DNA from 4 places in the Sphingobacterium sp. JUb20 genome. Region 2 is predicted to be linked to each of the others. Evidence: riboswitches for the same ligand, from Rfam matches in the RefSeq annotation. Region 2 holds a riboswitch; each other region holds the start of a gene.

Region 1 (6,126 bases), on a different contig from region 2:
AGATAAATAATCCCTTATAGGCTGTCCGCCCCAATCTTTGGATATTGCTTCATTCCATTTGACTCCCCAGCCAGGCATCCCGCGACGATTTGGAGCGATCACAATATAACCTTGAGAAGCGATAAGCTGTAGATTCCAACGGAATGAGTAAAACTGGGTCAGTGCAGACTGAGGTCCACCTTCGCAATATAAAATCGTTGGGTATTTTTTTGTTGGGTCAAAATCTGGCGGATAAATTACCCAAGAAAAAAGATCTTGGCCATCAGAAGCTTTTGTAATTCTGGATTCAATTTTATTATCACTGATATGAGCATACATTTTATCATTGACAGTCGTCAATGCCGTTAACGTTTTATTCGCTAAGTCATATTTGTAAATCTCTGTAGCTCTTGTGAATTTTGTTGATGTTACGATCAACTGATTGGCTACCTGTCCCACAATTCCTGTGATATCAAAATTTCCTTCAGAGATTTGTTTAATCGATGCTAAAGATTTGTTTTTTAAATTAGTAGGAACAGTCAGTTCGAAAAGTTGTACGGTACCTCTGGATGGTGCTACAAAATAAATCTTGCGATTGTCCTTGCTCCATATGAAAGAGTTTACTGTGCCGTCCCAATGTGCAGTAAGATTTAAACGCTGAGATGATGCTTTATCGAAAATAATGATATCATTTTTATCGGCTTCGTAACCATCTTTTTTCATACTTAGCCAAGTTAACTTAGTTCCATCTGGACTGTAAGTCGGGTTGGTATCATAGCCATTCATACCCTCAGTCAGATTTGTTGTTTGCTTAGAAGTAAGATCATAGCGGTAGATATCCGTATTTGTACTCACGGCATACTCTGTTCCAAACCTTTTTTTACTGACATATAGCACAGCTTTACTATCTGGTGTCCATTCAAAATCTTCAGAACCGCCAAATGGCATTTGAGGGCTATAGAAAGGCTCATCCTGCAATAAATCAATTGCTTCGCCAATCTTACCGTTGTTATAGCTGGCTACAAATGGATGATTGAATTTTCCATTATTGAACGTGTCCCAATGACGGTAGTCAAGATTGTCAAAAACATAAGCGTCAGATTTTGGTAAATCAGGATATTTGTCGGTACTGTGATATTTTTTGATTAAAACTGCTTTGCTAAATAAAATATATTGACCATTTGGAGATAGTATTACATTTTCTAGATCAGTTTCGCTTTGTGTCAATTGTATAGCTTCACCTTTATATCTATTCTTTTTCCAAAGTTGCCCTTTGAACAAGTAAATGATATCGCCATTTTCTGTAATCTGTACGACAGACTCACCGCCCTTTTCACTTGTTAGAGGAGCTGTGTTACCTGTTTCTAGGGATAATGTGTAAAGGTTTTTTTCCGAACTGTTTGTTTCTATAGCATAATTAGAGACACCATATACTAAAGTTTTTCCATCTGTTGAAATTCCTTCTCCAGAAACACGGCCTAATTTCCAAAGTGTCTGCGGATCTAATGGTGCTTTTGCGGTGTTTTCCATATTAAGAACCATTTTGGTTTCTTTGTTTTCCTGAGCTATTGATGCCGAAGCGCATAATAAAATGGAAAGCGTTATTAAAGATTTTTTTTTCATAAAGAATACGAATATGAACAGGCAAGATACAAAATCTAAGATCATTTAACATATTAAATAAAGTATTGGAGAAAGAAAACAAGGTGAAGCAATTGTTCAGAATGACGCGATATCACTTTGTGTTAAACTATTGAAGGGAATTGGAGAAATTATAAAATACTATCTTAACGCATTAAAAAAAGCATAGCATTGATATTAGTGACTGAAAATTATATAGAATTAGTTGGATAAAAAAAGCTTCACTCAGTGCTCAAAAAGGAAGGGCTATTTAACCTTTTTAGCGCTGAGTGAATACGCAATTTTAAAGCTGTCTTTGCTCTTATTGGAGAATCGGGATAAGCGTATTTTCCTCTAATCTTACTGCGACATACTTTACGGAAGTAAAACCATCTTCTCTAGAAATGATGTTGGAAAGATCTAGCCCTCTTTTAGAAAAAGTACTTATGAGCGCAGTGCGGAATGTAGATTTGGAAGAACCCCAACCTTTTTCCGATACCGTATCATTGTTGAGCTGTATCAGTTCGTTGATTGAATAATAACTGAATTTTTCCAGTAAATGTTGATAAAGATTTGGTGTTGACATACAATTTAAAAATTTAAAGGATTAAACCATAAACTGTATCCAGATATTTTTGGTCGAAACCCATATTAATTTACCACCGCGGTTATGTAACTCGGTTGGTATTGCAACGTGCAATTCTGAATACTCTACAAAGTTAGTAGATTTTATTTTGTTTCAAAATTTATTTTAAAATAATTAATTCATGATGAGAATTTTATGAATGATGTCGATCCGATTATTATTTCTTTATGGCAGCAATTATAATAAATATTGGCCTTCTCATCTCGTCTTTCATTTCCGGATAAATTTTTAAAACTTCCTCTGAAGGTTTGGGTTCCGATATTTGTTGAATATCAAAATTAGATTTAATAACTGTGTTGATGATAGTTTCTAAATTTCGATGGTATTTAGTTACCTCGTGTCCAAGAAATCGAGTGTTTCTTTGACCTTCTTCCTGATAATTGTCCATCGGCCAATGCAGACGATTTCCATTTTCATCCTTAAACCAATCCTGTTCAGCTCTTGAAGTAAAAGCAGGGTGCTCCATTGAAAAGACAAAACTTCCTCCTTTTTTAAGAATTTGATTTATTTTCATAAAAACACTTCTTAAATCTTTTAGGTAATGGAATGCAAGTGAACTAATAACGACGTCAAATTCTTCATGGTCAAAATTAATATCCTCGATGGCCATTTTTTTATATTCAATTTCAAAGTTTTTGGAATGCTCTTTTGCTTTATCAATCATTTTTTGAGATAAGTCAATTCCAATTACATTTTTAGCCCCTTTTTGCTTAGCATAAATGCAGTGCAATCCATATCCGCAACCTAGATCAAGCACTTTCTTATTTTGGAAATCGGGTAACATTTTCTGTAAAACATGCCATTCTCCAGCAGCATTTAAACCATCTATAGAACGTTGCATCTTTCCATAGCTTTCAAAGAAGCTAGGATCATCATATTTGTTTTGTTTCATTTTATTATTCGCCGTTTCAAGATAATTTCAAATTTACTGCCAATATTATTTTTATCAAAACTTAGTTGGATGAACGAGACATAAAAGCATACTTGACGATCCAACCATCAAAAAGGGTGGATAAACCTTTAGTAAGTTACACTGTTATTAATATATTATCTCTTCATTAGGAAAATTAAATTTGATATTGAATTAATTTTTGGTTATTTTTAAATTGTAAAATATATTTTACATAAATGTTTTAATATTTTAATGAAACTAATATTGATTTAATGAAGAAATATCTGCTTTTATTGCTATTTTTTTGCGCACTGCTTATTGTTAGTTGCAAGAAATCAGAAGAAATTGATCCCCTATCAAACATGAGTATCGTCTTCTCTGACAATAATCATCCTGTCAGAGGAAAAGTGAAGTACGACTATAATTTGGACAATTGTGGACAGATCAATCTTATTACGAGCGTAAAGGAGTCTGATGGTACTTATTCACAATTGAAATTAACTTTACTTTCTAATGGAGCATTAGCCAAGGTTCAGTATTTCAAACAAAATTCTTCAGCTGATGGTAACTATTTTGCTCCACATCTTCAGCCAGAGAAATCTTTTCAAATCGCGGATTTTAAATATGAAAAAGCAGGCGGTCGATTATCTTTTTCTTTTAGTGGAAAAGTTTATAAAAACAATGAGCAAGAACGAGGACTGACTGGTAAAGTAGATCTGCACGCCATTGAATATGCACCGTGCGAAGCATTGATCCTTGATGTAATGACAGTGAAACCTGCTTTTAATTTTTTCTCTATGTACTCATCTTCTACTAAATCAACTGTTAATCCAGGTAGATCGGACCAGTACAACTACTATACATATGTTGCTCACTCCAATTCTGGTCAATTTATAAATTTGAAGCTGGAAAGCGATATTTCAAAATTGGTAGGCCAGGAGATTGACTTTGATGACACTAATCCATTATACAGTGTTAAGTACTGGGAATATACCGGACTGTTTATGTTGGAGGAATCTTATGGATCCCTTGATCAAAACTGGAAGCGTTTTCAAACGAGGGGTAAATTTACCAGTATCCAAAAAGTATCGGATGAAAGATACAATAAACCGTATTACAAAGGTATAATCGTTATGGATATACTTGATGAAGGCCGTTTAGTTAATGAAAGTGTCGAATTACCTTTTTATATGTCGTCAATGGACTGAGTAGCTCAATGAAATGTAGCATAGGCCACCTTAATAAATGTGTCTTTTATAATTACAATGCGTCTGATATTAATCCAGTGCATTTGTGAGGTCCTTTGGATCAAAGTTTAAAGTGTACTAGTTTTTCATTTGATATATGGGCATGTAGTGGAAATGCTTTACCTTAATATGGAGTGAAGCTGAAGGTAAAATATACCGTAGTAAAACTTCTGTAGGTTAATAACTTATATTAATGTATAAATGATATTTAAGAGTTTATAGAGGTATTTTAGAGTTTAAGCCGCGGTAATACAACCTCTCTTTTACCAAGTTATAATTGCGAGATAGTTACTTATATAAACGCATATTTTGTTGTAGCCAATTTTCAAATAAATAAACCATTATGGCAATTTTAAAAGGTGGGATAAATGGACCCTTTTCTGGTAAAGTCGGAAGCATTGTAGGTTATGAATTAAACGGTCAGGCTATTATTCGCTCTCTTCCGCAAGTTGTGAAAAGGGCTCCTAGCGAATTGACGCTTATTAATCGGATGCGTATGAAGGTAGTATCCCAGTTTCTGAGACACCTTAAAGCTCCGATCGCATTTGGCTATAAAAACGTTGCCCCCAAAGGCAGTCGTATCGGAACTTTTCAATCGGCCCAATCTTATTTATTCCACAATGCAATTGATTATGACACCGAAAATGTGCCCTATGTTAATCCGGAGAAAGTGTTGGTATTTCGAGGTGATATGGTCCCTCCACAGCTCATTAATGTGGAACGTAGGGACAATAAGTTGTATGTCGAATGGAATACAGATGCCTGTAAGGGTTATCCTGCTGCAGTCATTGTACTCGCTTATGTAATTGAAAAGTCCTGCGTTTGGAATGAAGGAGCAGCAATCTCTACGGATGGAAAAATGTTGTGGGAACACACACAATTTTCTATTAAAGAAGATCAGGTCCACATCTATGTCGGTTTTTACGATATGCTACATGATAAATTCTCAGATTCTGTATATGGAGGATGCGTATAAGAAGTTTTTTTATGCTGCCTGATCAAAGTATAACTAACATTTTCTGTCCAATACTTTTTAGCTACAATAGCATATCATGGACAGAAAGTGTTAATAAAGTTATTACTACACGCTTCTATCGTATTGCCTCATCTGGCCCAATAGTTTTCTTTGAATGTGATGGTGGTCTTATAAACATCTATTGTTGTCTCCAATTCACGGGAGTCATAACACCTTTTTTTATTTTTGTATCGTGGTTAAATTCATTTGCAAAAAATACAATAGCTCATTATTGTGTTTTACCCAAATACGAGGTTTTTCTCATTCTAGATCTTGTAAGCCATTTTATAGTATAAGTTATGTCATAGAAACGGTCAAGGTAATAGACCATTAACCACTTTATATATAGAGAGATCTATTTCAAAAATGAAGCAACCTACTCTTCGATAACAAGCATCAATATATTTTTGTGACTTAGCAAGCCAAAACAGATTTTGTAAGCACCTATTATGGAGTGAAGGATGAGCCAATAAGCGAATAACATTGACTATACAATCGCCCAAGTGGCACACAACAAATAGCCTGCATGCACACAAGAACGACACTAGGATGAGCCTAGAATCACACAAGGTGGAGTATACTTCCATGCTACATGTGCACAATGATGCGCCTTCCTATGGCCTCGCTATGCACATGTTATAGACAGTAAATGAGCAATTAGGCTTATCCGACTGCTATAGATGGAAATAGAAACAATAATCCATTTCATTATATTGCTTTTCTTTTA
Region 2 (6,126 bases):
AAGTTTATATCTGTAGATCCTGCTAAATTCAAATCATGGTAAGGCAAAGATTCTCGAAGGCCTTTTGCCACCTTTTCATTCGGTATCGTGATCGGCAAACCTGCGGCCTGATAGGTACCATTTTTCACCTGGCGGAAATACCAGTCAGAAGTCAAATAACTGATCACCACTATTCTAACATCCCGCCGAACACCTTCTACTTCTTGTAAATACCATAGCGGAAAAGTATCATGATCACCGTAAGTAAACAGGATCGCATTGGGAGCACAGGTTTCTAAATAATTTTTCGCCATATCCCGAGCTAACGATTTCTCCGATCGATTATGATCATCCCAATTTTGACTAATAAGAATCAATGGGCCAGCTATGAGACATAATGATGTAGCAAGCAGATTTGCATTTCTTTCATTAATATATTTTTTAAAAAATTCAGAAATAGCAAATACACCTAATCCAATCCAGATTGCGAAAGCATAAAATGATCCTGCATAAGCATAATCACGTTCACGTGGTTGCAAAGGAGATTGATTTAAATAGATAACGATGGCCAATCCTGTAAACATAAATAAGAGACTAACAACAGTTGCATCTTTCTTGTTACGTTTAAAATGCCATAGTGCACCTGCGAATCCAATTATTAGCGGAAGGAAAAAATAGGTATTCCGAGATGGATTATGGATCATTTCATCCGATAATTTAGATTGTCCACCTACATGTAAATTGTCGATAGCCTTAATCCCCGATAACCAATTTCCTTCTGTTAAAGAACCGTGTCCCTGCTGATCATTTTGCCTTCCAACAAAGTTCCACAGGAAATAACGTGCATACATATGCCCCACTTGATAGTTAAAGAAGAATTTCAAGTTGTCAGCAAAATTTGCTTTTCTTCCTTCTTCAATACCTAAATAACCTTTATAAAAATATTGATGATAGGGTTTTTGACTGTAAATCCTTGGGAAAATGGTTTCTCTATCAAATTGATAACTTGCTGCTCTTTTTATTGAAGTATACTGGTGGTTGTCTTTTCTATAATCAATACGTTCATTGATACCAATCGGATTTGCATCAAAATATTGCCCTTTTATGAGTGGCTCTGATTCATACTGTTCTCTACTTAAATAACCCAAGAAAGAAAATACGTTTTCAGGATCATTATTATTTAAGGAAGGGTTAGCATTAGCCCTTAGCAATACCATAGTGAAAGAGCTATATCCTAATAAAATAAAACAAGTTGCCAAAATCGCTGTATTCAAAATAACTTTTCCTTTTCTTATGGAGTAATATATGCCATAAATTAATGCCGATAAGATCATTATGACAAAAACGAATATGCCCGATCCAAATCCTAATCCAAGTGTATTGACAAAAAACAAATCAAACTTGGCAGCAAATTTAATAAGGTACTGGATTATTCCCCACAGAATAATGGCCAATATTCCTAGTCCAATAAACAATGCTTTACTAATTCCCCAAAACGTTGTACGATCAGTTTTCTTAAAATAAATAATAAGTGCTATCGCTGGAATAACTAATAGATTCAATAAATGAACTCCTATTGAAAGTCCAATAATATAAGCGATGACAATAAGCCAACGATCTGCATGCGGTTTATTTGCACGGGCTTCCCATTTTAGAATTGCCCAGAATACGACTGCTGTACATAAGGATGACATCGCATAAACTTCAGATTCAACTGCTGAATACCAGAATGTATCGGAGAAACTGTAAGCTAAAGCTCCAACCATGCCTGCTCCCATTATTTTAATCAGATGATTTTTATCATTGGATTGATGATCAGATTGGATAATTTTTCTTGCTAATGCTGTTATGGTCCAAAACAAAAACATAACTGTCAAACCACTGCATATAGCAGAACCCACATTCATCCAAAATGCAATCTGAGCTAAATTTCCTAAAGCAAAATTTGAAAATATATTCTGCAACATTAGAAACAAAGGTGCTCCAGGCTGATGAACAATCTGAAGTTTATATGCTGATGCAATAAATTCACCAGTATCCCACCAGCTTGTTGTTCGCTCTGCTGTGATAATGAAAACGGATGTTGCTATGATGGCACATAGCCAACCTAACACGTTGTTTACTTTCTTATAATCCATGAATGATTCAGGTTTAATTGATTATTTGATAAATCAAATTAATTTTCAATTAAATATAATAAAAAGAGATTTCATTTGAGGGTGATTAACTTTTTTTAACAAAAATCGAAACGCATAAAAAAGCCTGCTATAATGTGATAGCAGGCTTTTTTATACGATATAAGTCTTAGAATAACTTTTCTACAATACTTTTAGTCGGTCCAGGATTACTCATGGTATAAAAATGTAAAACTGGCGCACCAAAGTCAATTAATTCTTTACATTGTTGTACCAACCACTCTTCTCCGACTTGTCTCACGTCTGCATTATTTTTACATCCGGATACTGCTTCACTCAATTCCTCTGGAATATCCAAATGAAAAATTTTCGGAAGCGTAATCAGTTGTTTTTTTGTAGTCAATGGCTTTAAACCTGGTATAATTGGAATATGAATATCATTTTCCCTGCACTTATTGACAAACTCTTTATATTTTTCAACATTAAAGAACATTTGTGTAACAATAAACTCAGCCCCCATCTCAACCTTCTTTTTTAACCATTTAAAATCGGTATTAAAATTTGGCGCTTCGAAGTGTTTTTCAGGATATCCTGCAACGCCAATACAAAAGTTGGTCTTTTCTGAAATCGCAATATCCTCATGTAAGTACTGTCCTTGGTTCATATCGGCAACCTGCTGTAAAAGATCTGTTGCAAATGCATGACCACCTTCTGTTGGTATGAAATCAGGATCGCCTTTTCTTGCATCACCTCTCAATACGAGCACATTGTCAATACCCAAGAAGTTCAAATCTATCAAAGCATTTTCAGTTTCCTCTTTTGTGAAACCACCACAGATAAGATGTGGTACAGCATCCACTTTATACTTATTCATAATAGCGGCACAAATTGCAACAGTCCCTGGACGTTTACGATAAGCCACACGTTCTAATAAACCGCTCTCGTGCTTCTTATACATGTAGTCTTCTCTATGATAAGTCACATCGATAAAGGGAGGCTTGAATTCCATAAGTGCATCCATTGTTTTAAAAATACTTTGGATACCTTGCCCCTTAGCTGGTGGCAACAGTTCAAAAGAAAACAAAGTTTTTCCTTTGGCATTACTGATATGATCAACGATTTTCATTAATATTTTTTAAAGTGATTTTGGTTGGCTTACATCGAAATGCACAAGTGGACTTGTTTCAACTTATCTTTCCCAGCTCTGAGTTGGGGTAGAATGTAGCACCTTATAAAATAACAGGTTGCTAAGGCTTCATTGGGTCTATTCCCTCGGCCTTTCTCTATAAGCATCGGCTAATATCGGCAATAGAAATTTATAATCAAAATAATATTAAGGTCATGCCTAAAAAAATGCCCCAATACAACGTTTATTAAAATGGATTTCTTTAAATAAAAAAGAGTTACTGCATATAACTACAGTAACTCCTTTTTATTAATCTGTATATCGTGAAGACTTTAAATCTCCTTATATAGCTCAACCAATCCATCTGGTAAATCAACCTCTAAAACTTTATCCTCTGAATCAATTCCTAGCATAAGATCGTCATTTAATGGGAACATCAATTCTTTTCCATTAAAGTCTACTGTTGCTATAAATTGCTGAGGCATTTCCTGTACATGTTTAATCTCTCCTAATTCTCCATGAACTTCATCAATCACCAAGTATCCAATTAAATCCGTATATCTAAAATCATCAGGATCACGCTCTGGCATTTTATCATTTGGAAGGTATATTTTCTTACGCACTAAAGGTTGTGCTTTATCAATATGATCGACGTCTTCTAAATTTAAATAGGCTGTACTATTTGATTGGTATTTGATATTGTCGACAAAGTAAGGCACTAATTTTTTATTCACTTCAGCAAATAAAACATCAAAGTCTAAATCTTGATAATCTTCAAATTCAAAAAAAAGCTGAAGCTCACCTTTTAATCCACGTGTTTTGCTAATATAACCGATGTAAAAACTTTCTTCTATGGTCATGTTCTAATTTGAAAGTGCAAATTTAAAAATATAAATATATAAATACAGTACTTCGTAGGTATAGCAACTACATTCTTAAAAAAAAGCCGGATCAAAATTGAACCGGCTTTCTTGATACTGTATGAAAGAAAAATTAACCTTCAGTTTCTTCTGCAGCAGGAGCTTCAGTTTCTTCAGCAGGAGTTTCTTCTACAACTGGCGCATTTTTAGCGGCAATAGCAGCAGCTTTTTCTTCTTTTTTCTTAGCTTCAGCAGCTAATGCAATTTTCTTAGCTTCAGCTTTAGTAGTTGCTAAACCGTCTTTTTTACCAGCAGTTCTTGCATCATTAGCTTCAGTCCAAGCTACAAATTTAGCTTCAGCAGCAGCTTCATCAAATGCACCTTTTTTAACACCGCCTAATAAGTGTTTTTTGTATAAAACACCTTTATCCGAAAGGATAGTACGAGCTGTGTCAGTAGGTTGTGCACCATTATTCATCCAATCCAAAGCTTTGTCAAAATCCAAAACGATAGTCGCTGGATTTGTGTTTGGGTTGTAAGAACCAATACGTTCGATGAATTTACCATCACGTGGAGCACGTGCATCTGCTACTACTAGGTGGTAAAAAGGACGTCCTTTTTTACCATGTCTTTGCAATCTGATTTTAGTTGCCATGTTTTTGTGTTATTTATGTATTCAACATATCCCCCGTGCTACATGCAAGAGGGGACGCAAAGATACAAAGGATTATTGGAAGTTAAAAACTAAAAATAGAAGTCAACTTCCACAGAATAAGAAAGATGACAAATAAGCGTCATTATATACCATTATGGCCAAATTATTTCATGCACACCGTCTTAGTCTTACAACGAAACAAATCATAGATGCCATCTGGATGATACAAATTTATATAGGGAATTAATTTGTAATTTTGCCTTATTTCTAAAGGCTCCGTACGCATTAGCAATTTTGTCTATTCAAATTAATAAGCGTATTTTCATCCTTCCAAATCAAATTGAATTCATGTCATCGATAGCGCCATTAAAAATATTAAAAGCCTCAGCTGGTTCAGGCAAAACATTCAGCTTAACTGTCCATTACCTGACTTTATTACTTTCAAAAGAAAACAGTTATCGTGAAATATTGGCCGTCACTTTTACTAATAAGGCGACCGCTGAGATGAAGGAAAGGATCTTATCTGTTCTAAAAGGATTAGCACAAGGTGACCAAAGCCGAAAAATCGATGATTATAGACGTTTATTGTTGACCCAATTTCCATATTGGAGTACGACTTCAATTCAAGAAAAAGCACATCGTGTTTATCGTAAAATCTTACATGATTATAGCCATTTTACCATCAGTACCATTGATGGTTTTTCGCAAAAAGTGATTCGAAGCTTTACTTACGAACTCAATTTAGATGCTGCTTACAAGATTGAAATGAATACAAGTAAGGTGCGGCAGGACCTTACTGTCATGTTAAATCAACTTCTGGATCAACGCCCTGATTTATTGGAATGGATTATTGAATATGCGGAAAAGAAAATTTTAAATAATGAAAACTGGAACTATCGTCGTGAATTAACCAATCTAGCGAATGAGATATTTTCTGAAAACTTTAAAGAGTTTGACAAACACCTCCTATCGCAAGATTCGGATAAAGTGTTCAATACCTTAAATAAAGAAATTGAAAACTTTACAAAAATATTCCTAGAAGCAGTTCATGAGGAAATAAAAAGTTTTGCAAATACTTTTAAGGCATTAAATATGGATTCTGCTGACTTAAAAGGAAAAAGTAGAAATCCGATTTACTCGCTTTCTAATTCAAAGAACAACGTATTCAAACAAAGTACTTCTAAACTACAGGAGATCATTGGTAAATATGTAGAGCTCCTAGATAAGGAAGATGCATTTTTAGATGGCAAAAAAGAAGTTAATTACGGACTACAGCAGGCACTTTTACCTATCTTAAAAAATTTCAAAATATTACAGGATAAATTAAGTACTTATATCACATATGAGGCATTCCAAAAGAATTTCTACTAC
Region 3 (6,126 bases), on a different contig from region 2:
GCTCAATTAGCAGCGGCCAAGGCATTGCAGTTGGATCAAACATGGTATCAAGATTTAAATGCAATCTATCACGAAAGAAGACAGTTGGTTTTCGAAATCATGAACCTGTTGGGCTGTACATATAAAAAGAATCAGGTCGGTTTATTTGTGTGGGCCAAAATTCCAGATAATTACGAATCAGGCTACACGTTAAGTGATGAGGTGTTAGATCTATCACGTGTCTTTATTACTCCCGGAGGTATATTCGGAAGTGCTGGAAACACCTATATTAGAATAAGTTTATGTGCCTCAGTTGAAGTATTAAAAGAAGCAATTGCTAGAATAGAACAAGCAAAACAAACGAATTAAGATTGAAATAACATGATGAATATAGCCATTATTGGCGTCGGTTTAATTGGTGGCTCCGTCGCCATGAAACTAAAAGAAAAAAAATTCTGTGATCAGGTTTTTGGTATTGACAAAAGCGATGCTAATCTAACGAAAGCATTGCAAATAGGCTTCATTGATCAAAAGGCAACATTAGAGGAAGCTTTAGAAAAATGTAAAGTGATCATTCTCACAGCTCCAGTTGATGCGATAATCACATTAGCGCCCAAATTATTGGATCTCGTAAAAGATCAAGTCATCATTGACATGGGCTCTACCAAACTAAATATTTTACAGTTAATCTCGGAACACCCTAATCGTGGCCGCTATGTTGCCGCCCATCCAATGGCTGGTACCGAATATTCAGGCCCCGAAGCAGCATTACCAAATTTGTTTAAAGATAAAATGATGGTTTACGTTGAGGCATTTAAATCTGATGAAGATGCGTTCGAATTAACAGATTCCATTACCGAACAACTGGAAATGCGGACGTCATTTATGACTGCAGAGGAGCATGATACACACACAGCCTATGTTTCCCATATTTCTCACCTGACTTCTTTTGCTCTAGCGCTAACTGTTTTAGAGAAAGAGAAATCGCAGGGTCGAATATTTGAATTGGCAGGATCTGGTTTTGAATCAACGGTACGCTTAGCAAAAAGCTCACCGGATATGTGGACACCTATTTTCAAACAGAACAGAGTTAATGTACTCGAAGTGTTAGAGGAAAACATCAAGCAGCTGCAGGCTTTAAAAGATGCCATCCAAGATGAAAATTACACTCAATTACACAAATTGATTAAAAAATCAAATAAGATTAAACGTATTATTAAATAAAACCCACTTGCTCCAACTGGCAAAGGCGAATTATTGTTTCATACAAAGTAATGAGAAGAAAGCATAGGAACTCGCAAGGTTCCTATTTTCTTTTTTATAAAAAAAGATCACAGGATCATCGATCTGCTGTTGTCTGTTTAACACCGTTTGTTTCAGTTATATTGCTTTCAATTACTGATATGGATTTCATCCACGACGTATAAACATATCGGAATAAATAAATGCTGCCCCATCAACTACCAATACTTAAATAATAGTGAGAGCTTACGATCAATTACCAGTAGAATTAGAAGTATTTTCTAAGAAATAGCATAAAATATTTTGGTTTGTAAAAAGCAAGGCATATATTTGCAACGTAGTTCAAATAGAAATACATCTAATCAACACCTCTTAATCAGGTCTTGATTTATAAAGAAGTGGCGAGAGACTGGCTCAATGACCCACTGGCAACCTTCAAAATACGTTTGAAAAGGTGCCAATTCCTGTCCAAAGTAATATTGCTTTGGAGGATATAAATGAAACGACAAATGATAATAACATTACAACAAAACAAGAAGGTAAATTCTAGCACCAACGTAACAGATACAAATATTCCATCAAAACAGATGCGAATGCTTTTGCACATGTTTACGTTTTCTTGTTAATCAATCTTTTTTAAAATTTATTGATTTCAAGTACATATCCATGTGCACAATCTCACCCCTATTTTTTATTAACGAATCTTCAACTAATTAATTATAACTACAATGTCTACAAATAAAAATTTAAAATTCGAAACACTTCAAGTGCATGCTGGTCAAGTTGCCGATCCAACAACTGGAGCGCGTGCAGTACCTATATACCAAACCAGTTCATACGTATTTGAAAATGCAGAACATGGAGCAAACTTATTTGCATTAAAACAATTTGGAAACATCTATACACGTCTGATGAATCCAACAACAGATGTATTTGAGAAACGTATTGCTGCATTGGAAGGTGGTATCGCCGCTGTAGCAGTCGCTTCTGGACAGGCGGCACAATTCATTGCATTAAATAATATCGTAGAAGCTGGTGAAAATTTTGTTTCCAGCAGTAATGTATACGGTGGTACATATAATCAATTTAAAGTAGCATTTAAAAGAATTGGTATTGAAGTACGTTTTACTAAAGAAACAACCGCCGAGGAGTTTGAATCACTAATCGATGAAAACACAAAAGCTATATACTTAGAAACAATTGGAAACCCAAGTTACGATATTCCAGATTTTGATAAGATAGCAGCTGTCGCTAGAAAACATGACTTACCACTTATCGTAGACAATACTTTTGGAGCTGGTGGATATCTATTTAAACCTCTTGAACACGGCGCTTCTGTAGTTGTAGAGTCTGCAACAAAATGGATTGGTGGTCACGGTACAAGTATTGGTGGTGTCATTGTAGATGGTGGTACTTACAACTGGGGAAATGGTAAATTCAAACAGTTTTCTGAACCTTCAGAAGGCTACCATGGATTAGTTTTTTCAGATGTTTTTGGCGTTAATGGCCCATTTGGAAACATTCAATTTGCAATCCGCGCACGTGTTGAAGGACTACGTGATTTTGGACCAGCTATTTCACCCTTCAATTCATTCCAATTGATCCAGGGCTTAGAAACATTATCGCTTCGTGTTCAGCGTCATGTAGACAACACATTAGAAATTGCGAAATGGTTAGAAGCCCATCCGCAAGTGGAAAAAGTGAATTATCCAGGGTTAAAAAGCTCTCCTAGCTTTGCAAATGCGCAAAAATATTTAAAAAATGGATATGGTGCTGTTCTTTCATTCCAAATAAAAGGTGACGTGACAAAAGCCGATGCTTTTATTGATAGCTTAGAGCTAATAAGTCATCTCGCAAATGTGGGTGATACGAAGTCATTAATCATACACCCTGCGGCGACTACACATCAACAACTGAGCGAAGAAGCTCAAAAAGCTGCAGGTGTATTTGTAGGATTATTACGTCTATCTGTCGGTATCGAACATATTGACGATATCAAAGCAGATTTACAGCAGGCCTTCGATAAAATTAAATAATTTCAGATAGCACTATTATATAAAAGCGTAAAAAAAACTATGAGTAAGAAATTAACGATTGGAATGTTTGGATTCGGGGTTGTAGGACAAGGATTGTACGACATTATCAAGACTAAAAACTTAAATTTAGAAATTAAAAAATTTGTCATCAAGAATGCTGACAAAAAAAGATCATTACCTGCTGAATTATTCACAACAGATGCTGAGGCTATTCTTGGTGACCCTGAAATCAATACCGTAGTAGAATTGATCGATGATGCTGATGCGGCTTACGCACTGACTGTTCGTGCATTAAAATCTGGAAAAAACGTTGTTTCTGCAAATAAGAAAATGATTGCGACGCATTTAGAAGAATTAGCGGCAATACAACAAGAATATGGAACAAGTCTACTATATGAAGGTGCAGTATGCGGAAGTATTCCAATTATCCGCAATTTAGAAGAGTATTATGACAATGAATTATTACATGCCGTGACCGGTATTTTTAATGGCTCCTCTAATTTTATATTGTCTAAAGTCTTCAACGAAAATCAACCTTATGCAGATGCGTTAAAAGAAGCGCAGGACCTAGGTTTTGCTGAAACTGATCCTACATTAGATGTCGGTGGTTTTGACCCTAAATACAAATTAACGATCGTCGCTGCTCATGCTTATGGTATCAATGTAAATCCTGACGATGTTTTCAATATCGGTATTGATAAATTAGGAGCACAAGATATTCGCTTTGCAAAAGAGAAAAATTTTAAGATCAAATTGATCCCTACTGCCCGAGAAATAGATCAAAATAAAGTGGTTCTTTATGTTATTCCTAAGTTTATCAGTTCGGAAAACATTTTATTCAATGTTGAAAATGAAAATAACGGTGTCCTTGTAAAGGCTGCATTTGCAGATGAACAATTTTTCTACGGTAAAGGTGCTGGAGGTCATCCTACCGGATCGGCAGTATTATCTGATATTACAGCGCTACGTTATGACTACAGATATGAGTACAAGAAGCATTTAAATACAGATGCATTATCATACAGTACCGATCATGAAATCAAGGTGTACTTGAGATATGAAGATGACAGCCTAGTTGAAAAATTAGGTTTCACAAAAATTATTGAAAGATATTATGCTCCTGATTTTAAGTACGTTATTGGAACAATAAATTTGAAGAAAATCACAGATCTTAAATCTGAAATAAACAAAACAGGAAATTTTATAGCTGAAATTGCCTAACTTAATAAAAAGTACCGAATACCAACCAACCCTAACACTTGCTAATCACAAGTGAAAAACGTTGGATCTACTTGTAGGTTCAACGTTTTTTTATTTATCATCACCCCAATCACTTCTATAAACCCCGTGCTGCAGCTACTACAAATCATGACTTATATTTAACAATTTAGATCTTTAATTAATGGCATTACTTACCACATAATCAGGTTCAAAAACCATTTAAACTGCTATTTTTTTGTTAAAAAATAGCATATTTATAACTATAATAAATATGTGGCAGAAAATTTGCTTAATATCGTTAATATCACTATATTGTGATGTTACTAAAAATATTATAAATTATGGCTAAGTGGTTAACAATTCTACTGATAATGGTAGGCAACTTGGTTTTTGCAGATACCAATACAATTAATGCACAAGAACACTCGAATTCTAGTTATATAATTCTTGCGGTTGTTGCTTTATTGGCAATAATCTATATTCTATATAGAAGACAAAAAAGAAAATTTAACGATTAAGGGCATAAGCGGAAGTGAAACTTCCCTTTATGCCTTAGTGTTTCCATATCTAATATCATCCTCCCGCCAATCATAGGTCATTCTAAAAGACCTTCATCACGAAAACTATAATACCCATTGTCTGTAAAAATAATGTGATCATTGACCTTAATATCCATTATCCTAGAAGCCTCCGCAATCTTTTTTGTCAGAATTTTATCCGCCTGACTTGCTTCACGCGAACCTGAAGGATGATTATGAATTAATATCATAGAATGAGCTTTACAATTAAGGGCATTTCGTAGAATAATGCGAACATCAACTGGAGTAAAATCATTGCCTCCACGGCCTATTAATTGTTTATCCAGCACTTTACAGGCTGTATTTAAATACAAAACCCAAAATTCTTCGTGAGGAAGATCTTGTAACTGGTACCGAAAATATTCATAGACCCGCAGACTACTGTTTAACAAAGGTTTTTCAATATATTCTGATTCCTTTCGTCTACGTCCCAGTTCAAGTGCAGCGACAATCGTAATCGCTTTAGCTTCTCCTATACCTTTAAACTCACAAAGACTCATTACCTCTAGTTTGGAAAGACTATGCAAATTGTTTTGAACACTGGATAAAATACGTCTGCACAATTCAACTGCAGTTTCTTGCCTTGAGCCCGAACCAATAAGAATAGCAAGCAACTCTGCATCAGACAGTGAACGACGACCTTGCTCCAATAATTTCTCTCTAGGACGATCTGCCTCCGCCCAATCTCGAATGACCAGTTTGCTCATATCACAATAATAAGGTATAAAATAGGTTTATATAATCTACTAATTTAATCATAAATTTAAAAACTTAAAATAATTAGTATCAATTATTTAAATAAATTTTATCATTTCAAAGCAGACATGAGCGTGCTTTCTTTTTTTCAAATCGTTTTGAAATCTTATATTTGTAATTGAACATTTATTTTAATAAAATGAGTAAAGCGATTATTAAAACAGAAAAGGGCGACATGACTGTACAATTTTATACAGCAGATGCTCCAAATACCGTTGCAAATTTCATCAAATTAGCTAAAGAAGGATATTACGATGGATTAAGTTTCCACCGTGTGCTACCTGACTTTGTTATTCAAGGTGGATGTCCAAATT
Region 4 (6,126 bases), on a different contig from region 2:
GCACTATGTCTGATGGGGAGACTTCATGCAGAACAGTTGTTTGATTTTGAACAAGCAAAGAAATATTTTCAAGAAGCGTTAGTACATAATTTATATGCTTTGGAAATTTATCAACCTTATATACAAACCTTGATTGATACCAATGCATATGAAGAGGCAGAAAAAACAATTGAGTTTGCTTTAACAATACCCGGAGTTTCATCTTCTTTATTTCTATTAAAAAGGGTACTTATATTGGAAAAACTTAAAAAATTTAAAAAAGCCTTAAAAGTATTAAATTTGGTTAGATTGGAAAATTTAGATAGTGAGATGTTGTCCACGATCAAAGACGTTGAAGATCGAATAAAAGGAAAACGGAAAATAGGACGTAAAAGCAAAAAATAACTAATTGACAGTTTATTCTTTCTAATTGAGGATAAACTCAATAGATTGTTTCTGAGATGAAATGAATAACACGTATATCCTTCCCCTGAATTAAAGAAGGGTATACGTTTAAATATTATGATGCAACAACGTCAAATAAACGCCTCATTTTCTTTTTCAATCAAATGATGTAGACTAATTAAATAAAAAAATCTAATGCATTAAAGAGTTGAATATGACAGTAGGCAACGGGATTGGCGCCTAATGTCAACTACGGTATCAATTTCTCTCGTACTTTGGTACCCCTGTGGTCTGTGCCGTAAAATATGAGATATTCAACTTGCGTCCCTAAGCCTGAAGTTCCCTCTTTTTGTTTAATGAAAATACGATGGAGATTAAATTTGTGACCATTTAATGTGGTTTCCACATAAGGCTTTCCTGCTTTATCCATCTTGAGATATAAGGGTTGATTTTTGTAAGACACAATCTCAAACTCAAATGTATTATTGCCTAGTTCTTTTGTTATAATACCGTAGGCAAATTTTTGTTGGATACCAGTTAAAGGTTTAATTTCTCCTCCTTTATCATATAAAATCCGATAGTTATTGATAGGATTCTTGTTATTGAAATGCTGTTTATCACTCATATTTGCTTCATAAACATAGGTGTTATGACCTTCGCTATGTTGTATATAAAAAAGAGTGTTTGATTTGAATGGTGGAGTGGGATAGCCCTCTTGTGCAAAGGTATAGATTGATACAAAAAACAGAAAGTATAAAAGACAAGTGAAAGTTTTCATGATATACACTTTTTTGATTAGGGTAAATTTAAACTTTCTATATTAAAGTATTAAATATAAACTATTATTTTTTTACAAAAAAAGATCCTGAAGTGATTTAACTTCAGGATCTTTTATATTTATAATTCTAAAAATTTAAACTTATTCAGCTCGCAAGATTTTAGCAGCTTCAACCATAGCTTCTAAGGCAGCTTTAGTCTCTGGCCAAGCACGTGTTTTTAAACCACAGTCAGGATTTACCCAAAGTTGCTCAGCTGGAACTACAGCTTTTGCTTTACGTAATAATTCAACCATCTCTTCTGTACTCGGTACACGAGGAGAGTGAATGTCATATACACCTGGTCCAATATCGTTTGGATATTTAAAATCTGCAGCAAATGCATCTAATAATTCCATTTGCGAACGTGAAGTCTCGATAGTAATTACATCAGCATCCATTGCAGCAATATCTTCAATGATATCGTTGAACTCAGAGTAACACATATGGGTGTGAATCTGTGTATCGTCATCTACATTCGAAGATGAAACTCGGAATGAACGTACAGCCCAATCTAAATATTGTTGGTGATCAGCTTTACGTAATGGCAGACCTTCACGAATTGCAGGTTCATCGATTTGGATAATTTTAATACCTGCTTTTTCTAAAGCTTGTACTTCATCTAAAATCGCTAATGCAATTTGGTAAGTTGTTGTAGAGCGTGGTTGATCGTTACGTACGAATGACCATTGTAAAATCGTAACCGGACCCGTTAACATTCCTTTTACTGGACGGTTTGTCAGGGTTTGAGCATATGAAGACCAACGTACGGTCATATCAGCAGGACGGTAAACATCACCATAAATAACTGGAGGTTTTACACAACGTGAACCATATGACTGAACCCATCCGTTTTTAGTGAAGGCATAACCTGCTAATTGCTCTCCGAAGTACTCAACCATGTCATTACGTTCGAATTCACCATGAACTAATACATCGATATCCAATTGCTCCTGAAGACGGATTGTTCTTTCTGTCTCTTCTGCGATTTCTTTATCGTATTGTTCTTGAGAAATTGCGCCTTTTTTCAAATCAGCTCTCCATTTACGAACATCTTTAGTTTGTGGGAATGAACCAATTGTCGTTGTTGGAAATGCTGGAAGATTAAATTTCGCTTGTTGTGCTTCTTTACGAGCTAAGAAAGTAGATGTACGTTTAGCATCATCATCAGTGATATTTGCTGTACGTTCTTTAACTTCAGGCTTGTGGATTAAAGAAGATGTACGACGGTCTTCCGCAGCAGCCTTATTGGCTTCGAAACGCTCAGTGGTTTTTGCATCTACTTCGCCTTCAGCTAAGATCGCTAAATCTTTTACCTCTGCTAATTTTTGCTTAGCAAATGCCAACCAATTTTTAACTTCTTTAGGCAATGACTCTTCATTATCTTCATTGTCTAAATCGAAAGGTACGTGTAATAATGAACTCGAAGGTCCTACTAATACACGGTCTTTGCCTAAAGCATCAACAGCTTTTTTGATTTGTGCTAAAGATTTTACGTAATCATTTTTCCAAATGTTGCGACCTTCAACTACACCCAAAGAAAGTGTTAATGAAGCCGGAACTTTGGCTAATATAGTGTCGAGTTGGTTTTCACCTCTTACTAAATCAACATGAACTGCGTAAACTGGTAAGTTTAGAGCTGTTTCTTCGTTGTCACGTAAAGCCTCGAAATAAGTCGTTACAATAATTTTGATGTCTTTAGCAGCAGCAGCTAATTTAGTAAATACACGAGTGTATAGAGCACGTGTTGCATCATCAATATCTAAAGCTAAAAATGGCTCATCAATTTGTACATATTTTGCACCAGCGGTAGCCAATTTAGTTAAGATTTCTTCATATACAGGAACCAACTTATCGATTAAATCGATACGGTTGAAACCAGATTCTTTTTCTTTACCTAATAATAAGTATGAGATCGGGCCAATTAACACAGGCTTCGTTTCAATACCTAAAGATTTTGCTTCATTATATTCATTTAAGAATTTCTCTGAAGTCAATTTGAATTCTTGATTTTTCACGAATTCAGGTACGATGTAATGGTAGTTGGTATCAAACCATTTTGTCATTTCCATTGCCGTTACGTCAACGCCATCTTGCTGGAAACCACGCGCCATTGCAAAGTAAAGGTCCAAATTGTATCCTTTATCTTCGTTATTTAAAAGTGATTGATATTGTGCAGGGATTGCACCTACAGTTAATGTCAAGTCTAAAACTTGGTCATAAAATGAAAAATCATTGGAAGGAATCAAATCGATGCCAGCATCTTTTTGAGTTTTCCAGTTGCCTTCACGGATTTTCAGTCCAGCCTGCAATAATTCTTGCGCGCTGATTTTTTTAGCCCAATATGCTTCATTGGCCTTTTTCAACTCGCGGAAGGCACCTACACGTGGGTAACCTAAGTTGTTCGTTAGTAACATAAATATAAAATTATTTTATTTGTTCAACCTTAACGAAGCAAGAAATTAGAAGGATTTTTTTTATTCGAAATAAAAAACGATCAAAAATTCTTGAATCTATTTACTAAATTTTTTGATTGCTTTTAGAGAGGAGGGCACAAGATATATTTTGTGTCTAGCTTATCATTCCCACTTTTTGATGGGGTAGAATGTAGCACCTTGTCAATTGACAGGTTGCTAAGGCTTCATTGGGTCTATTCCCTCTGCCTTTCTCTATAAGCGCTGTAAATATCGGAATTAGTTTTATAAAAACAAATATTTTGTAACTTTTATATAAAAATGATAATAAACCAAGGTTTAAAATTGGAAATTAGCAGACAAACCAATTTGTTTTCCATTGTAAAACGGTGTTGCCATCGTTAGGTAACTTGTTTTTTTTGATTGCAAGTGTTTATCAAATAATGGTAATAGCCAGTATGCAATTTTTGTTCCCATAATACCAATACCAGCTCCCATGGCGACGTCAGAAAACCAATGTTTATGATTATACATTCTCAGGTAACCTGTTCCCGCCGCAATTGTATAGCCTGCAATACCATACCAAATGGATTGATCTTTATATTCTTGCCATAGAATTTCTGCACCGGTAAAAGGTACAGCAGTATGTCCTGAAGGAAAAGATTCTTGATCTGCGCGATCAGGTCTCCAAGTAGGTGTCGTTTTTTTTATGGTATAAACTGCTGATAAGGTGATTGCATGGGCAATCGAACTTACCACTAAGCGTTGTTTTAAATTGTGCTTACTTGGTATTCCGAGTAAGTCAAGCCCAAAGACAGCGGCAGAAGGAATGAAAACGCTAACATTATCAAGTTTAAAAGTTTTGGACGGATCATTATTAATTGAATTGTTTATTTGTTGATCCTTATGTTTGAGGTATGGGCTATTTAATGAGATTACTCCGTAAGTCATTAAAGCCACAGGAACTATTAATTGCTTATAATTTATTGGCTTAGCATTGGTTTCAAAATCTTGATTATCATTTTGTAAAGTATCTTTTTGCGCATAAAGCGATGTAGAAGAGCAAAAGATTGAAAGGATTAAAAAAAATGGAATTGATAGTTTCATTGTTGCAAGATAAACAAAAAGAGATGTTTTTAACATCTCTTTATTATTCTAGTAATTGTGTATTAGCTAACCAATAATTTATAGCCTTTTCCATGTACATTGACAATTTCAACTTTGGGATCATCTCGTAGGTATTTTCTCAATTTGCTTAAGAAAACGTCCATACTCCGGCCTGTAAAGTAATTGTCATCATGCCAAATTTTTAAAAGGGCTTCTTCTCGAGTCAGTACATCATTCTTTTTTAGACAAAGTAGACGTAATAATTCCGCTTCTTTCGTTGATAGTTTTTGTTGCACACCTTTATGCGCAATTTGTTGACTTGTATAATCGAAGAAGTACTCTCCAATCTCAAATTTATCGCTTACAACCTGATCATCTTTCTCTCTTACAACACGCTTAAGCAATGCATTTATGCGAAGGAGCAATTCTTCCACTCGAAATGGTTTTGTGATATAATCATCGCCACCAAGTTCAAATGCTTCTGTTTTATCTTCCATCATACCTTTTGCAGTAGCAAATATGATGGGGGTTGTTGTATTTATTTTCCTGATTTCTCGGCCTACTGTAAAGCCATCTTTCTTGGGCATCATGACGTCTAAAATGCAAAGATCATAACTGCTCTTACGAAATTGATTGACAGCTTCTTCACCATCTGTACATAAGGTGACATCAAATTTCCCTTTAAGCTCTAAATAATCTTTTAATAAATCTCCTAAGTTTGGATCGTCTTCTGCTAATAATATCTTCTGCATATTCTTATGGTTTTGTTCGAATATTGATGATAATATACGAAATTAATATCGTTTTAAATTTAATTTTTTATGGGTAATAGGATGTCAAACTGCGTTCCCTTATCTTTATCGCTTTTTACTTGAATTTTACCATTCATTCTTTTAATAATATCATAGACATATGATAGTCCCAATCCAAAACCTTTTACGTTGTGGACATTTCCTGTAGGAATGCGATAAAATTGATCAAATATTTTTAATAGATGATCTTTTGCCATTCCAATCCCATTATCAATAATTGTAATTTGAATACTTTCTTTTGTATTTTTGGTTTTCACAATTATGTGTGGATTATCTTTACTGTATTTTATAGCATTATCTACCAAGTTGAAAAATACATTTGACAAATGAAGTTCATCTCCTACTACAATATCATTTTGTGCATCAAAGTGATGTTCAAATTTGCCACCTACTTTTTGTATTTGAAGTTGCATGCTGTCTAATACTGCTGAAAGCAGATCATTAATGTGAATAGGTGTTTTTTCTAACTTTAATGTTTCTTTTTCCAGACGAGCAATATCTAATACTCGTTCTATATGGTTACCTAATCTCACATTTTCATCATATATAATATTTGCAAGACGCTTTACTCTACGCTCATCAGAAATGATCTCT

What was found. A riboswitch is a leader RNA that binds a small molecule or an ion and turns the genes downstream of it on or off. The one in region 2 is predicted to bind S-adenosylmethionine.
Region 1: another riboswitch for S-adenosylmethionine. It lies ahead of EDF66_RS20105 (hypothetical protein); the one in region 2 lies ahead of metF (methylenetetrahydrofolate reductase [NAD(P)H]).
Region 3: another riboswitch for S-adenosylmethionine. It lies ahead of EDF66_RS23440 (O-acetylhomoserine aminocarboxypropyltransferase/cysteine synthase family protein); the one in region 2 lies ahead of metF (methylenetetrahydrofolate reductase [NAD(P)H]).
Region 4: another riboswitch for S-adenosylmethionine. It lies ahead of metE (5-methyltetrahydropteroyltriglutamate--homocysteine S-methyltransferase); the one in region 2 lies ahead of metF (methylenetetrahydrofolate reductase [NAD(P)H]).

The regions. Positions count from the first base shown of each region.
Region 1 is NZ_SLYV01000012.1:183,277-189,402, reverse strand. It holds gene EDF66_RS20110 (S9 family peptidase) at 1-1,602, opposite strand, end outside; gene EDF66_RS20105 (hypothetical protein) at 1,922-2,185, opposite strand; SAM-I-IV-variant riboswitch at 2,221-2,314, opposite strand; gene EDF66_RS20100 (class I SAM-dependent methyltransferase) at 2,403-3,137, opposite strand; gene EDF66_RS20095 (hypothetical protein) at 3,500-4,345, shown strand; gene EDF66_RS20090 (DUF6266 family protein) at 4,728-5,360, shown strand.
Region 2 is NZ_SLYV01000002.1:357,690-363,815, reverse strand. It holds gene EDF66_RS04765 (DUF2723 domain-containing protein) at 1-2,117, opposite strand, end outside; gene metF (methylenetetrahydrofolate reductase [NAD(P)H]) at 2,284-3,240, opposite strand; SAM riboswitch class I at 3,301-3,406, opposite strand; gene rimM (ribosome maturation factor RimM) at 3,573-4,100, opposite strand; gene EDF66_RS04750 (30S ribosomal protein S16) at 4,234-4,755, opposite strand; gene EDF66_RS04745 (UvrD-helicase domain-containing protein) at 5,104-6,126, shown strand, end outside.
Region 3 is NZ_SLYV01000018.1:15,376-21,501, forward strand. It holds gene EDF66_RS23430 (pyridoxal phosphate-dependent aminotransferase) at 1-348, shown strand, start outside; gene EDF66_RS23435 (prephenate dehydrogenase) at 361-1,203, shown strand; SAM riboswitch class I at 1,607-1,721, shown strand; gene EDF66_RS23440 (O-acetylhomoserine aminocarboxypropyltransferase/cysteine synthase family protein) at 1,950-3,257, shown strand; gene EDF66_RS23445 (homoserine dehydrogenase) at 3,297-4,478, shown strand; gene radC (RadC family protein) at 5,074-5,763, opposite strand; gene EDF66_RS23460 (peptidylprolyl isomerase) at 5,952-6,126, shown strand, end outside.
Region 4 is NZ_SLYV01000008.1:189,301-195,426, forward strand. It holds gene EDF66_RS14930 (hypothetical protein) at 1-384, shown strand, start outside; gene EDF66_RS14935 (DUF4833 domain-containing protein) at 635-1,162, opposite strand; gene metE (5-methyltetrahydropteroyltriglutamate--homocysteine S-methyltransferase) at 1,304-3,616, opposite strand; SAM riboswitch class I at 3,773-3,877, opposite strand; gene EDF66_RS14945 (phosphatase PAP2 family protein) at 3,953-4,720, opposite strand; gene EDF66_RS14950 (response regulator transcription factor) at 4,783-5,472, opposite strand; gene EDF66_RS14955 (sensor histidine kinase) at 5,532-6,126, opposite strand, start outside.